DNA from 2 places in the Paenibacillus sp. JT31N7 genome. Region 2 is predicted to be linked to the other one. Evidence: a T-box and tRNA genes for the amino acid it is inferred to sense, from the RefSeq annotation. Region 2 holds a T-box; the other holds one or more tRNA genes.
What was found. A T-box is a leader RNA that pairs with one kind of tRNA and senses whether it is charged. The one in region 2 lies ahead of ileS (isoleucine--tRNA ligase), so its partner is inferred to be a tRNA-Ile.

Region 1 (6,547 bases), on a different contig from region 2:
GATCCGCTCCAATTCCGCTTCGATGTCGTCAACCGTAAAAGCCAGATGATGGACCCGGCCCTCTTCCGTTAAGGTTCCGCCGTATCCTTCGATCAACTCGACTTCCGTTTCGCCTTTGGCATCGAACCCAAGAAACGCCAGCTTCATCGCCCCATTGGTCACGGTATCTTTCAGTTTCAATCCTACGACGGATTCGTAAAACGAAATCGACTTTTCCATATCGGTAACCATTACACCTACATGCTCCAATTTTGTAACCGCCATCTTTTCTGCTCCTCTCGGTATGACAACCTTCTTTCTGTCCTTATTTTGGGACAAAACAAAGGCCGAAGCAAGTTTTCCTCCTGATTTTCTTTGTTATTTTTCCGCAACGCAAAAAAGCCGCTTCGTCTTCGAGCGGGATTCCTTCATGAGCTATTTAATTTTCCGGTTAAACGTCCGTGAACATTAAAAAAAGCGTTCGGTGCGCTTCAATCGCCACCGCCGCCTCCCCCGTCTCCGCCTCCGGAACAATCGCTGCCTCCTCCGCTTCCGCTGTCACAATCGGAACCGCCCCCCCAGAAGCTCCAGCCGGAATCCGTGTAACCGCTGCTTCCGGAATCGGAAGAATGATGCTTGTTTTTGCGCTTCTTCGGCGGATCATAAACGCTAGTGACCAATCTAAGGACAATAAAGACGATTACGGCGAACCAGACTACCATTATCATAATTTTTCACCCTTTCTCTTGTTCTTCCTTCTGTTTTCATTATAAAACAGCCTTCCGCTTATTGCAACAAAATTATCTGAATATTTAGACAATTAATTCAAAGCGGTTTAAATTAGCTCCGGAACGGTTAACTTAAAGAGACGAAACCGGTTCCCCGGTTTGTCACATCGAAGCGTACATTCACTTTATTTCGAAGGGAGTTTTCCTACATGGAAAAGCGATCGAACGAGGATGTCGGCATCTATAATGAAACTTCCAATACAGCGGGCGGCATCAATACCCCTCCGGACCGTGAGGACAAAGCCGCAACCGATCCCGTGAGCGATGTTGTCGAGGAGATTATGGACAACCTTTCCGGCGACCATCCGGCCGATCCTTCCTCTGAGAAACCCGCAGATAAGCGTTAATTGACCGAGCAGTCGAATGCCTTCCCATTTTGTTAAAAAGCCCTCCAAAACCGTTTCTCAAGCGGCTGGAGGGCTTTTTAGGATACGCCTATGAGGTTCAAATTAAAATAGCTTTCTTTTAAATACACAGATCACTTCTTTGGAAGATCCTTGATGCTGGCTTGTGTCAAAGCAGGAAATCAGTTCCCAGCCTTGGGCCCCCATTTCGTTCAAATCTTGATCAAACTCGTCAAGGTCCAATTTCCCGCCCACAAAAAAACCTTTTGTAAAAAATTTCAGCGTCTGATATTCCCAGCGTTCCATCCTCTGTCTTCCCTTCTCTTTATAAATCAGACCGCTTCTTGGCCGCCTATTTCTCTACCGCCAGTCTAAGCGATAAAAGAGCAAGCACGACGGTCAGCGGCGTCATAAACAGCTTTTCCGGACCCGAGATCGAGGCCAGATTGCCGGTCGGTTCAGAACCATGAACCAAGAGCATACCTGCATGTATGACCAGCAGGAGATTGCCTGCCAGCCGTGAAAACATTATCCTCCCCATTCCGGTGCCCCGCTTTCAAACTCTCGATTCTTGCAGGTCTTACAAGCTGTTTATCCTACGTTTAAAGGCGAAACCCCCTTATAAAGTAAGGATTTTTTCTTAAATGGCCTGAGCAGGGCTCAAACCTGCCCCATCCACCCTGGCAAGATGACAATTTAAACTTTCGCGGTCTTTCCCGAATGCTAAATAACCAGTCGTATCGCTGTTTTCAGCTTAAACCAGCTTGTCACAATAATCTATCCCTAACAATTGCTTCTTTTTGTATGTCAAAAGTATCGCAAAACTCTATGAAACGATAGTGGCTAGCGATTTACATTTCATATTGCCTGCTTTACATAATTTCAAGCCCTCGTTTATTCGTTGTTATACCTTGATGGCTGATCAACAATGACTACGACATAAAAAATGTTGGGAACTGTTGCACAATCCCTCTGCTCCTTACGTCAGCCATCTCAAGCGCCTGCGATTCGATTACATCGTTAAGCGCGACATTTTCCTCCTAGTTTTTCATTAGCCGTGGAGAAACTTCTTTGCCGAGAAGTCTTATTGGTCCCCGCCTTTTCAAACGGACCTTTCTATATACATATCTGATTTCAAGAAATGATGACTTTGCCTTCATACTCGCCCGCACTTATCCTCGCAAACAATCATAGGATATATCATCTCAAAAGAAAGGGTGATAGAATTGGCAAATCAAGATGTAAGACTCCAGCTTTTCTCCGGCAATAATTTTACAAATCGGCGGATTGTTCTTAGACGTGGAGGTGTAGCGATTCGGGATTTGGGAGCCTTTCGTTTTGATAACGTTCTTTCCAGTTTCCGTCTAAGAAATGTTTCAACCACGGATTCTGTGACATTGGTTTTGTTTTCACGCATTAATTTCCAAGGATCTTTTCGCGTGTTTCGAGGAAGTCAAAGTGTAGCAAATCTAGGAAACTTCAACTTCAATAATATAACGTCTTCCTTGATTTTAGTAGGGCGCAACCTTACTAATTCGCAAATTCAACAGATTCAAAGTACCGGTAACCCTCCTCGTGATATTTTGGTAATCAGACAATAACAGATCGATTTGAACTTTACTTTTAAAAACAAACCCAACATGTATTCCTAAATGCCGCCTAGACATTTTGGGTTTGATCTTGTTCTCTTTTCAAAATCCCTATAAACGGCGAAAAACCCTTACTGAGTAAGGGTTTTTCCTGTATAACCTGCGCCGGGCTCGAACCGACGACCCCCTTCACCAATTACATCTGCATTCGTTCCCCCAAACCAATTTCTAAACACTAGCTTGTTTATATAAATTTCTTTCACTGCCTTAGCTGCATGAAATGACCCTCCCATATATTTCTGGCCTGTCCAAAATTCCTTAAATTAGCTATACATGCCAAATTCTGTTTTATATAATAAAACCGGAGGTGATAATCATGTATAGTAATATGACTAATAATTTTTTGACCTATGATCGCCCGCAACATCGTACTGACAATGATCCGGATATTTATAATCGGTACAAAAACTTTTTAATGTTTGTTGGTTTTGATGCTGCTGAGGCAGATCTAGAGGTCGCATATTTTATGAATGCCGTCTTTGATACGTTGGACTGAGGAAACTCAGTCTGTCATCCCATGTTCCTCAATATTCAGAATGTCCGTCATTTAAAAAATCAGTCGATCCTCTTCCTGAACAGTTATCAAGGACAAGGTCCTGTTCCTCGATAGAGGTCCTAATGAGGAATTGAAGAAGCTCAACCGGTTTTTGGTTAGGATGTATCCTACGCGTTAATAGGTAAAATACACACATCAAACTTCGGGATCAGGATCTTTTATCCACAAATTGCTCTTTTCAAACTCCCCATAAAAGGCGAAAAACCCTTACAGAGTAAGGGTTTTTCTTGTATGACCTGAGCCGGGCTCGAACCGACGACCCCCACCCTGTCAAGATGGTGCTCTCCCAGCTGAGCTATCAAGTCGTGTTTGTAAAATCTTCAGTTGTCTTAGTGACAAGTAGTATAATACCAAGGATTATCGGCACTGTCAACACTTTTTTATAAAACATTTACAAAGTTGCTCCACCCTATCGCCGAATTAAAAAGGCCCCTGCCGGGGCCCGTATTTCTTACTCCGTCGGTACCACTCTGCTTTTCAAAAATTGCAGCGTATGTTCGATGGCCTGCTCCAGCTCCCCGGAAGTACCCGCAAACGGATGAACCGTATTGAACGAATGATTGGCGCCGGGAATTTGAATCCACTGGACTTTCGGCTGGTTCTCTACAAGTTTCTCGGAGCCTGCCCTCAGATTGGCATGGTCTTCCTCGCCCTGTATGAGCACAACCGGGAACACGGCTCCCCGCATCCGTTCCAGGATATTGAATTCCTCCTTGCGGGCCTCCAGATCGTCCAGGATGACCTTATCGAGCGGCATCTGCTGCTTAGTTCTCGCGTTAGCGATATAAGTGCGTCCTTCGCTGCGCAGCTGCTCCTTGCCGGCCTCGTCGAAAATATCCACCTGCGTGATTCCGTTCCAGCTGATAACTCCCGCAATCTCCGTAGGATGATCCAGCGCGTAGATCAGACTTACGCCCGCCCCGCGGCTGTGACCGAGCAAAAAGACCGGAAGTTTATTAACCGGGTTAGCGGAGCCCCTATGCTGATGTTCCTCGTTCGAAAGATTGATCCCCCTGCTGTGATGAGGATAAAATACAACGGGCTTCTGACGATCCGATTTCAGCAGCTTGTTTTTAAAGTCCCACTCGTCCGTGAGGACGGAGATCAGGGTCGACAAGTCGTCCAATTCACGGCTGTACGTGTTCTTCGCAAACTTCTCCAGTTCACTGAATGACTGTCCGTCTTCTCCCACTCCGTTATGTGTAAAATCAAACGTAATGACATCCACGTCCTGGGCCAGTTTCGCAGCCGCGTAAGGGAACATTCCCCAGTTCTTAAATCCCTTAAAGCCGTGCGAGACAATGAGAATGCCCCTCGCTATAGAAGACGCCGGATAAAAATCTCCGCGAATGACATTGCTCTGATCCATTACGATCTCAAACGGTATCGCCATAGTAACGCCTCCCCGTTTATTGGTTTTACTATACCCTTACCCGTTATACAGGCATTTCTTAACAGGAAAAAAATAACTACAAAAAACTCCCTAGTCTCATTCTGCGGTGTGCATAAGTGAAAGAAGGGAGTTTTCTGTTCATTTCGTCGTTGTTGCCAAGATGCCGAAGACCGGACTCGAACCGGTACGATAGTCACCTACCGCAGGATTTTAAGTCCTGTGCGTCTGCCAATTCCGCCACTCCGGCTTATAATGGGCCCTGAGGGACTCGAACCCCCGACCAATCGGTTATGAGCCGACCGCTCTAACCAACTGAGCTAAGGGCCCGGATATGTTATGTATGGCTAAAAACAGGCAAAAAAAATTTGATTAATTGCGGGGGCAGGATTTGAACCTGCGGCCTTCGGGTTATGAGCCCGACGAGCTACCGGGCTGCTCCACCCCGCGTCAGTAACAAGCAATGCCGTATAGCGACAAAAATAAATATACAATACAAAGTACGTTTAAGTCAACCCTTTTTTAATAAACCGAGTAACGGACACCGAAACGTCCTTTTCTGGATTTGAAAACTTCGACTTCGGACGGACATTCATAGCCGTAAATCCACCAGTCTTCCTCCATCCGCTTGGCAAGGACACCTGCTTGAAACTTACTATCGTACAGCTTTACCCAATATACCCACTGCATGGTCCTCACTCCGTTGATGATGTTATTGGCCTAGAAATAGCATATCCAAAAAGGCATTCGCTTATTTGTAGGCCAACCCCGTCAGCGAAATTTTTCATAAAAAAGCAGCGAAGTGCGCAATTTACACGTATTCGTTATCTTCATCGGAAACATTCCGTTCTATTTCGTCCCTGCTTTTATGGGCGATTCTCCCTGACGCGGCCGAGGCTATGGCGGCTACAAGATCGTCCAGAAAGGTATGCACGGCGCCCCCGGTCTTTGTATCCAGCCGTTTGATCAATCCGGTCTTTTCCTTGTCCAGGTAGCCGAATGTCGTGATGGCAATGCTGCCGTAGCCGAAAACGGAACCGATCGCAAGTGTTTCGTCACACCCGAATAAACTCTCATCCGTTTCCAGAATGGATTGAAGCGGTTCTGTGAGCTTTTTCTGCTCAGCCAGCATATCCAGCTCGGTTCCCACCAGAATCGCGTGCTGAAGCTCTCTTTTGCCCAATACGGCCTGAATGGACTGCATGCACGTATCCATCGATAAACCGGGATGATAGGGCGCCTGCATGGCGTACACGATCTCTGCGATGTCTTCGAGACTCGCTCCCCGGTCTGCCAGCCTTTGCATAACGACCTTTTTAATTTCCCGGCTGTGAACCTGTCGTTTCACGGTCTTCTCCCCTTAAACTTTCACGATATGTTCAGTATATGACTTCACATATTTTCGGGTGTAGGCGCCCGCGGACATGATTCGTCTTAAAATGAAATTGTGAGCGGGATACAAACACGGTATAATAAGAACTAGTCGACCATAATTTAGGGAGGGATTCCATTATGATGTACGGTATCGCCATTCTTCCATCCGCAGAGATTAAGGAATTTGCCAACAGCTATAGAAAAAGGTTCGATCCTTATTATAGGGTGATTTCGCCCCACCTTACGGTTCGTGAAAAAGAAGAATGGACCGAAGAGCAGCTTCAGGCTGCCGTCAGTCATTTGGAAGATCTGAGCGGGACCGTGTCTCCGTTCCAGCTTACGTTCAACCGATTCAGTTCTTATTTTCCGGTTAACAACGTCATCTATCTGGCACTGGAACAAGTGGAACCGGTCATCGATCTTCACGACAAGCTTTGTACGGGTCCTCTCGTGGATACAGAAAAGGC
Region 2 (6,547 bases):
CGAGGCATCCCCCCCGCTCGCACTGCGGACGGGCACGAGCCTGCCGACATATCGAACCGAGGAGTGAACGCAGCCATGTCAATCGCAGTAATTTACGGGGGAACCCGCCCCGACGGAAATACGGAGCAGCTGACGGAGGAAGCCGTGAAAGGCCTGACAGCCGACCGGATTCAGCTTAACGGTTATACGATCCGGCCGATCATAGACGGGCGTCATGCGGAAGAGGGGTTTCCGGAGATGAACGACGATTACAAGGAAGTGATCGACCGGGTGCTCGCCGCCGATGTTCTGATTTTTGCGACCCCGGTGTACTGGTACAGCATGTCGGGAATCATGAAAAACTTCGTGGACCGCTGGTCGCAGATGATGAGGGACGGGGACTATCCCGATTTCAAAAAAACGATGGCCGCCAAAAAAGCCTACGTCATTGCCGTCGGAGGAGACCTGCCGGAAATCAAAGGACTGCCGATGATTCAGCAGTTTCAGTATATTTTCGACTTTATGGGCATCCGCTTCGAAGGTTATATCCTCGGCAAAGGAAATAAACCGGGCGATGTCCTTCAGGACGCGGAAGGAATGTTTGCGGCGGAGCGGCTTCGAAACAAGCTGGCGGCGCTGCAATAAGAAAGGCACGTAGTATGGCGCAGGCGGGAGCATCGGAGGAAGACAAGACGGTCTGAAGAGGGATACAGCCGAATACGCATCGATAGCCGGTCCGTTCTATGCGAAATGACCGGTTATTCGCGTTCCGGGCGTTTGCGGCAAGCCGAAATCGCCCCGGCGGAAAACGCCACAAAGCATGTCGGTTTAAGCGGATGCCCCGGTATCACACATTGAAGCGCCTCCGCAAACGCCGGAAAGCCGAAGTATCGCCACGACGGCAAACGCCGGAAAGCATGTCGGCTTTATGCGGCCGCCCGGCACCACTCGTCTTGAAGCGCCGCAGCAAGCTCAAAAGACCGAAGTTTCGCCTCGCGGCGGCAAACGCCGGAAAGCCGGTCAGCTCTAAGCGAGCGCACAGGCTTTCCGCCTTTCAGACGAACAGGCCCAACCGGCTGTTCAGCGTCTTCTCCAGCTCCTCCGGGGCCAGCGGCCGCTTGCTTTTGACGTCTCCGGCCGTTTCGATCAGCTGGTCGCCCGAAATCGTTAACCGACCCGCCGCAGTCGCTTTTGTCGCCAGCAGCTTCTGCGTAAAATGAGACTCGGGCGACGTCTGGTTGAACGTGCACGCTTCCGCAAAGCTTTCCAGCGAGCGGGGCGCCGTCGAGAAGCGGTACAGCGTGTTCCAGACGCTGTCCTCACCTTCCCGCTGGAGATCGTACAAGCCTTCGGCTTCCGGTACTTTCGCGGCCCGGTAGACGCCGCTTACATCCTGCACGGGCGTCCCGTCCAGCGGAACGGGAGAGCGGGCGGAGTCGCCGAATCCGACATCGACCAGGTACGATTGGTCCAGCTCGACCAGTATGGTCGCATGGCTTTCCCGCATCCCCCACGTTCCGTCCGGCTTGCCGACGGTAGCCGCAATGAGGCGCACCGTGAAACCAAGCTCCTTGAGGAGTGTGCTGAAAAGTCCGTTGAGCTCGTAGCAGAAGCCTCCGCGGCGGCGCCCGATCACCTTTTCATAAAAGGAAGCGATATCCAGCGTGATCGGTACTTGACGGATTACGTCCAGATTTTCAAAAGGCACGTGCAGCATATGCTGACGCTGAAGCTCCTTAAGGGCAGCCAGATCCAGCTTGGCCGGACGGCCGATGTGAATTCTTTTCAAATAAACCTCGACATTCATACAAGCACCTCCTCCAAAGGCAAGAGTCCGACTGATTGTTCTCTTCAAGACTACCTCCTTATTGAAAGCCACACAAGTACCACTGGAAAAAACTAGGTAAAAAAGGAGCGGGTAACGAAATCACCGCCCGCCGCAGCGCATACGGACAAACACGGGTTGACATTTTGCCGAAAATGCTGTAAAAATGGAATATCTGAAAATGAACCCGAGAAATTCATTGACGAGAACGAGTACGCTGATCCCTTGTTCCCCAGAGAGTTGGCCGCGCGCTGAAAGCCAATGTACAAGAATGAGCAGAAAATCCTCTCCGAGAAGGAAAGCTGAAGCAGGCAAGTAAGCTGACCCGGGATCCCGCCGTTACAAGGGACGCGTATGATCGTACGCAGATGAGGTGCCGCTGAGCTTTTATCAACAAGGCTTTGGCGGAAAAAGGGTGGTAGCGCGAGAACCAATCTCGTCCCTTACGGGGCGGGATTTTTTTGTTGTCTTCAGAACGAAGCCGAAAGGATGACGGAACATGAATAAAGTGGATGTCAAAGAAAAAGCGAGAACCCGCGAGCTGCGCGTTCTTAACCAGTGGAGGGAGGACGATACGTTCCGCCGTTCGATCGAGAACCGGGAAGGAAAGCCGAACTTCGTCTTCTATGAAGGTCCGCCTACCGCGAACGGCAAGCCGCATATCGGGCATGTGCTCGGCCGGGTCATGAAGGATTTTATCGGGCGCTACAAAACGATGTCGGGCTACCGTGTCGTCCGCAAGGCGGGCTGGGATACGCACGGGCTTCCGGTCGAGCTGGGCGTAGAGAAGCAGCTGGGCATTTCGGGCAAGCAGGAGATCGAGGAATACGGCGTGGCCAAGTTTGTGGAAACGTGCAAGAACAGCGTGTTCGAATATGAAAAGCAGTGGCGCGAGCTCACCGAGGCCATCGCTTATTGGACCGATATGGAGCATCCGTATGTGACGCTGACGAACGATTACATCGAGAGCGTCTGGCATATCCTGTCAACCATTCACAAGAAAGGGCTTCTGTACAAGGGCCACCGTGTCAGCCCGTACTGCCCGGATTGCCAGACGACGCTGAGCTCGCACGAAGTGGCGCAGGGCTACGAGGATGTGAAAGACCTGAGTGCCACGGTCAAGTTCAAGAGCAAAGCGGCGGACGAATATTTCCTCGCATGGACGACGACCCCCTGGACGCTTCCGGCCAACGTGGCGCTGGCGGTAAACAAGGATCTTGACTATGTCAAAGTGAAGCATAACGGAGAAGTGTACGTGACGGCGCAAAATCTCGCCGAGAAAGTTTTCGAAGGCAAAGCGGAAATTCTTTCCGTCCACAAAGGAGCCGAGTTCGTCGGAACTCCTTACGAGCCGCCTTTCGGTTATTTGAACCTGAACAAAGGCCATCTGGTCGTAGATGCCGAGTATGTCAGCGATGCGAGCGGAACCGGGATTGTGCATATCGCGCCCGCGCACGGGGAAGACGACTACCGCACCACACGCCAGCATGGGATCGATTTCGTCCATGTCGTGAAGCAGGACGGCACCTATTCTTCGGAAATCACCGATTTTGCGGGCCGGTTTGTGAAAGACTGCGACGTGGATATCGTGAAAAAGCTGTCGGAACGCGGTCTGCTTTTCGCCAAAGAACGTTATGAGCACAGCTATCCGTTCTGCTGGCGCTGCAAGTCACCGCTGCTCTATTACGCCATGGAAAGCTGGTTTATCCGCACGACGGCGGTCAAGGATCAGCTTATCGCGAACAACAACGAAGTGAACTGGTATCCCGGCCATCTCCGCGAAGGCCGTTTCGGAAAATTCCTGGAAGAGCTGGTGGATTGGAATATCAGCCGCAACCGGTACTGGGGAACGCCCCTTAACGTATGGGTATGCGGGGATTGCGGAGAGGAATTTGCTCCGGGAAGCCACCGTGAACTGCGTGAGCGTGCCGTCGATCCCGTGGACGAGAACTTGGAGCTTCACAAGCCGTACGTGGATGACGTCAAGCTCCGCTGTTCGTGCGGCGGGGTGATGGAGAGAACGCCGGAAGTGATCGACGTCTGGTTCGACAGCGGCTCGATGCCGTTCGCCCAGTATCATCATCCGTTCGGAGACGAGAAAACGTTCGGCGAGCAGTACCCCGCGGATATGATCTGCGAAGGCATCGACCAGACGCGCGGATGGTTTTTCAGCCTGCTGGCGGTTTCGACGCTGTACAACGGCCGGGCGCCGTACAAGGCGGTCATTTCAACGGGCCACGTGCTGGATGAGAACGGGCTCAAAATGTCCAAGAGCAAGGGCAATGTCCTCGATCCGTGGAACATCGTCGAAGAATTCGGAACGGATGCGTTCCGCTGGGCGCTTCTGTCGGACAGCGCACCGTGGAACAGCAAACGCTTCTCCAAACAAATCGTGGCGGAAGCGAAATCGAAGATCGTCGATACGATTCATAACACGCATGCGTTTTTTGCCCTGTATGCCGATATCGACGGGTTTGATCCGGGTTCGTTCGAACGGAAGCCGAAACGCAATGAGCTGGACCGCTGGATTTTGTCGCGGCTGAACAGCACGCTCGCAAGTGTCGTCAAAGGACTGGATGCGAACGACTTCCTCAACCCGGCCAAGCAGATCGAGGTGTTCGTGGATGAGCTGAGCAACTGGTACATCCGGCGTTCGCGTGACCGTTTCTGGGGAAGCGGCATGTCCGAAGACAAAGTGGAGGCGTATCAGACACTGCACGAAGTTCTGCTCACGCTTGCTCGGATGATCGCACCTTACGCTCCGCTGATCGCGGAAGACGTATACGGCAATCTCGGCGGCAAAGGCAGTGTGCATCTGACCGACTATCCGAAAGCGGACGAAGCCGCCATCGACACCGCGCTGGAAAGCGAGATGGAGACGGCGCGGCAGATCGTCGAACTGGCCCGCAGCATCCGCAACGAAACGGCGATCAAGACCCGCCAGCCGCTGTCGGAGCTTTTGATTTCGCTTGACCGGGAGTTCGCGCTGGACCGTTTTGAAGCGATCATCCAGGAGGAGATCAATGTGAAGCAGGTCCGTCTTGAACAAAGCGATGCCGGTTTTGTCCAGTTTGCTTTGAAGCTGAACCTGAAAGCGGCCGGCAAAAAATACGGCAAATTGGTCGGTCCCCTGCAAACGTACCTGAAGAATCTTTCTCCTGAAGAAGTTGCCGCAGCGGTCGGCCTGGGAGTTCTGGATACGGAGGTTCAAGGGGAAAGCGTGCACCTGACCCTGGATGAGCTGCTCGTCGAAAAAACGGCAAAGCCAGGGTTCGCTTCCGCATCCGGCTACGGACTTACCGTCGCCCTGAATACGGAAGTAACGGAAGCGCTCAAGCAGGAAGGGGCCGTCCGTGAGGTCGTCCGGGCCGTGCAGGACTACCGCAAAAAGCTGGATTTGCCGATTGACCGGCGCATTAATCTTGTGCTGGATGCGGATCCGCAGCTTAAAGAGGCTTTGCATCGTTATGAAGAGGTTCTCCGCGATAACGTGCTGGTAAGTACGATCCGTTACGAGAACGCGGATGACATGGAGGAAATCGTCCTCGGCGAGGCCACCCTGCGGATGCGAGTGGAATAAATCTCGCGTGACCTCCCGTAAACGGGTGATTGCTTTGCAAAACTCACGGCTTTTGCCGTGAGTTTTTTTACTTTACGGCGGGTCAGACTTTCGTCGCGACTCTGCTGGTATTTTCACGGAATAGACCCATAAAGAAAGAGCTGGAGATAAAATCGAATAGGCAGCCTATTTGATTGGCTATTTTCGGCTATCTGATACAGATGGAATCGCAATAGGAAAATAGCGTGTACTTCGATGAAATGAACGGTCAACTACATGAGAAAATCTGAGTTTTCAGCGCTTATTCAATGATACGGTTCTCAAGGGATTCCTTTTTCTTCCGCGATGTTTACATTTTTGAAACAAAATGTGCGCTGTTTTGAAATATAATGAAGGTTACGTAGACACAAAAGCGAATTTTTTTCGCCGGGTGAGACCGTTTCGATACAATCATCCGTTATGCTTGTGCCTAGGGAGAGAGGTTAAAGACGGATCTAACGGAATCCGGTCCGCCCGCGAAAACAGCTCCTTTGGCCGAGACCAAACCGGTTGACCTTCTCAGCGACGACCGTATGCAGACGCTGGATCTGGCCGGGGAGTTCGCCGGATAGGAGGGCTGCTTTCTGCTTTACGGGTTGCAGGATCACACCTATTACGTGTATAATCCGCCGCAGTGCGAAAAAAGACTTTCACCGGCCTCTACATTCAAGATTGCCGGTTCTCTGATCGGACTGGAGACGGGAACCGTGGACGAGAAAACGGTCGTTCCGTGGGACGGTCATCCTTACCGGTATCCCGAGTGCGGGAGAAGTCCTTCGAGGCATGCAGCTCTGGAATTGACCGGCGCCAATACGCAAGCGCGAATCAAGAAGAAAACGGGAAGAGAACCGGAGCAACCGGAACATTCGAACATTCAGGGGGCGATATTATGAAAACAAACGGAAAGACGCTGGCGGGAATCGGAGGTATTCTCCTTCTTCTGCTTTTGTCGGCCTGCAGTCAGGAAGAAACGCCGCAGCACGCTTTCGAGGCCTACGTGAGCGGCTGGAAAGAACACAACTACGCAGCGATGTACGACAAACTTTCCCCGGCGTCGCAGACTAAAATCACCAAAGACGATTTCGTCAAAAAATACGAAAGCGTCTATAAAGGAATTGAAATGACGGATTTGACCGTAAAACCGA

Region 1: it encodes a tRNA-Ile, which carries the amino acid that the T-box ahead of ileS (isoleucine--tRNA ligase) is inferred to sense. The anticodon was not compared.

Annotation. Positions count from the first base shown of each region.
Region 1 covers NZ_JCAUAT010000001.1:1,445,346-1,451,892, forward strand. Annotated here, with positions in the region: gene AC58P5_RS06525 (VOC family protein) at 1-264, opposite strand, end outside; gene AC58P5_RS06530 (hypothetical protein) at 471-707, opposite strand; gene AC58P5_RS06535 (hypothetical protein) at 917-1,114, shown strand; gene AC58P5_RS06540 (DUF4177 domain-containing protein) at 1,217-1,417, opposite strand; gene AC58P5_RS06545 (hypothetical protein) at 1,464-1,652, opposite strand; gene AC58P5_RS06550 (hypothetical protein) at 3,077-3,256, shown strand; gene AC58P5_RS06555 (DNA methyltransferase) at 3,285-3,452, opposite strand; tRNA gene AC58P5_RS06560 (tRNA-Val) at 3,549-3,621, opposite strand; gene AC58P5_RS06565 (alpha/beta hydrolase) at 3,768-4,709, opposite strand; tRNA gene AC58P5_RS06570 (tRNA-Leu) at 4,871-4,956, opposite strand; tRNA gene AC58P5_RS06575 (tRNA-Ile) at 4,963-5,036, opposite strand; tRNA gene AC58P5_RS06580 (tRNA-Met) at 5,083-5,156, opposite strand; gene AC58P5_RS06585 (hypothetical protein) at 5,229-5,396, opposite strand; gene AC58P5_RS06590 (phosphatidylglycerophosphatase A family protein) at 5,518-6,054, opposite strand; gene AC58P5_RS06595 (2'-5' RNA ligase family protein) at 6,219-6,547, shown strand, end outside.
Region 2 covers NZ_JCAUAT010000003.1:863,429-869,975, forward strand. Annotated here, with positions in the region: gene AC58P5_RS18480 (flavodoxin family protein) at 76-624, shown strand; gene AC58P5_RS18485 (arylamine N-acetyltransferase family protein) at 1,034-1,786, opposite strand; T-box leader at 1,995-2,251, shown strand; gene ileS (isoleucine--tRNA ligase) at 2,304-5,384, shown strand; gene AC58P5_RS18495 (penicillin-binding transpeptidase domain-containing protein) at 6,020-6,295, shown strand; gene AC58P5_RS18500 (penicillin-binding transpeptidase domain-containing protein) at 6,292-6,547, shown strand, end outside.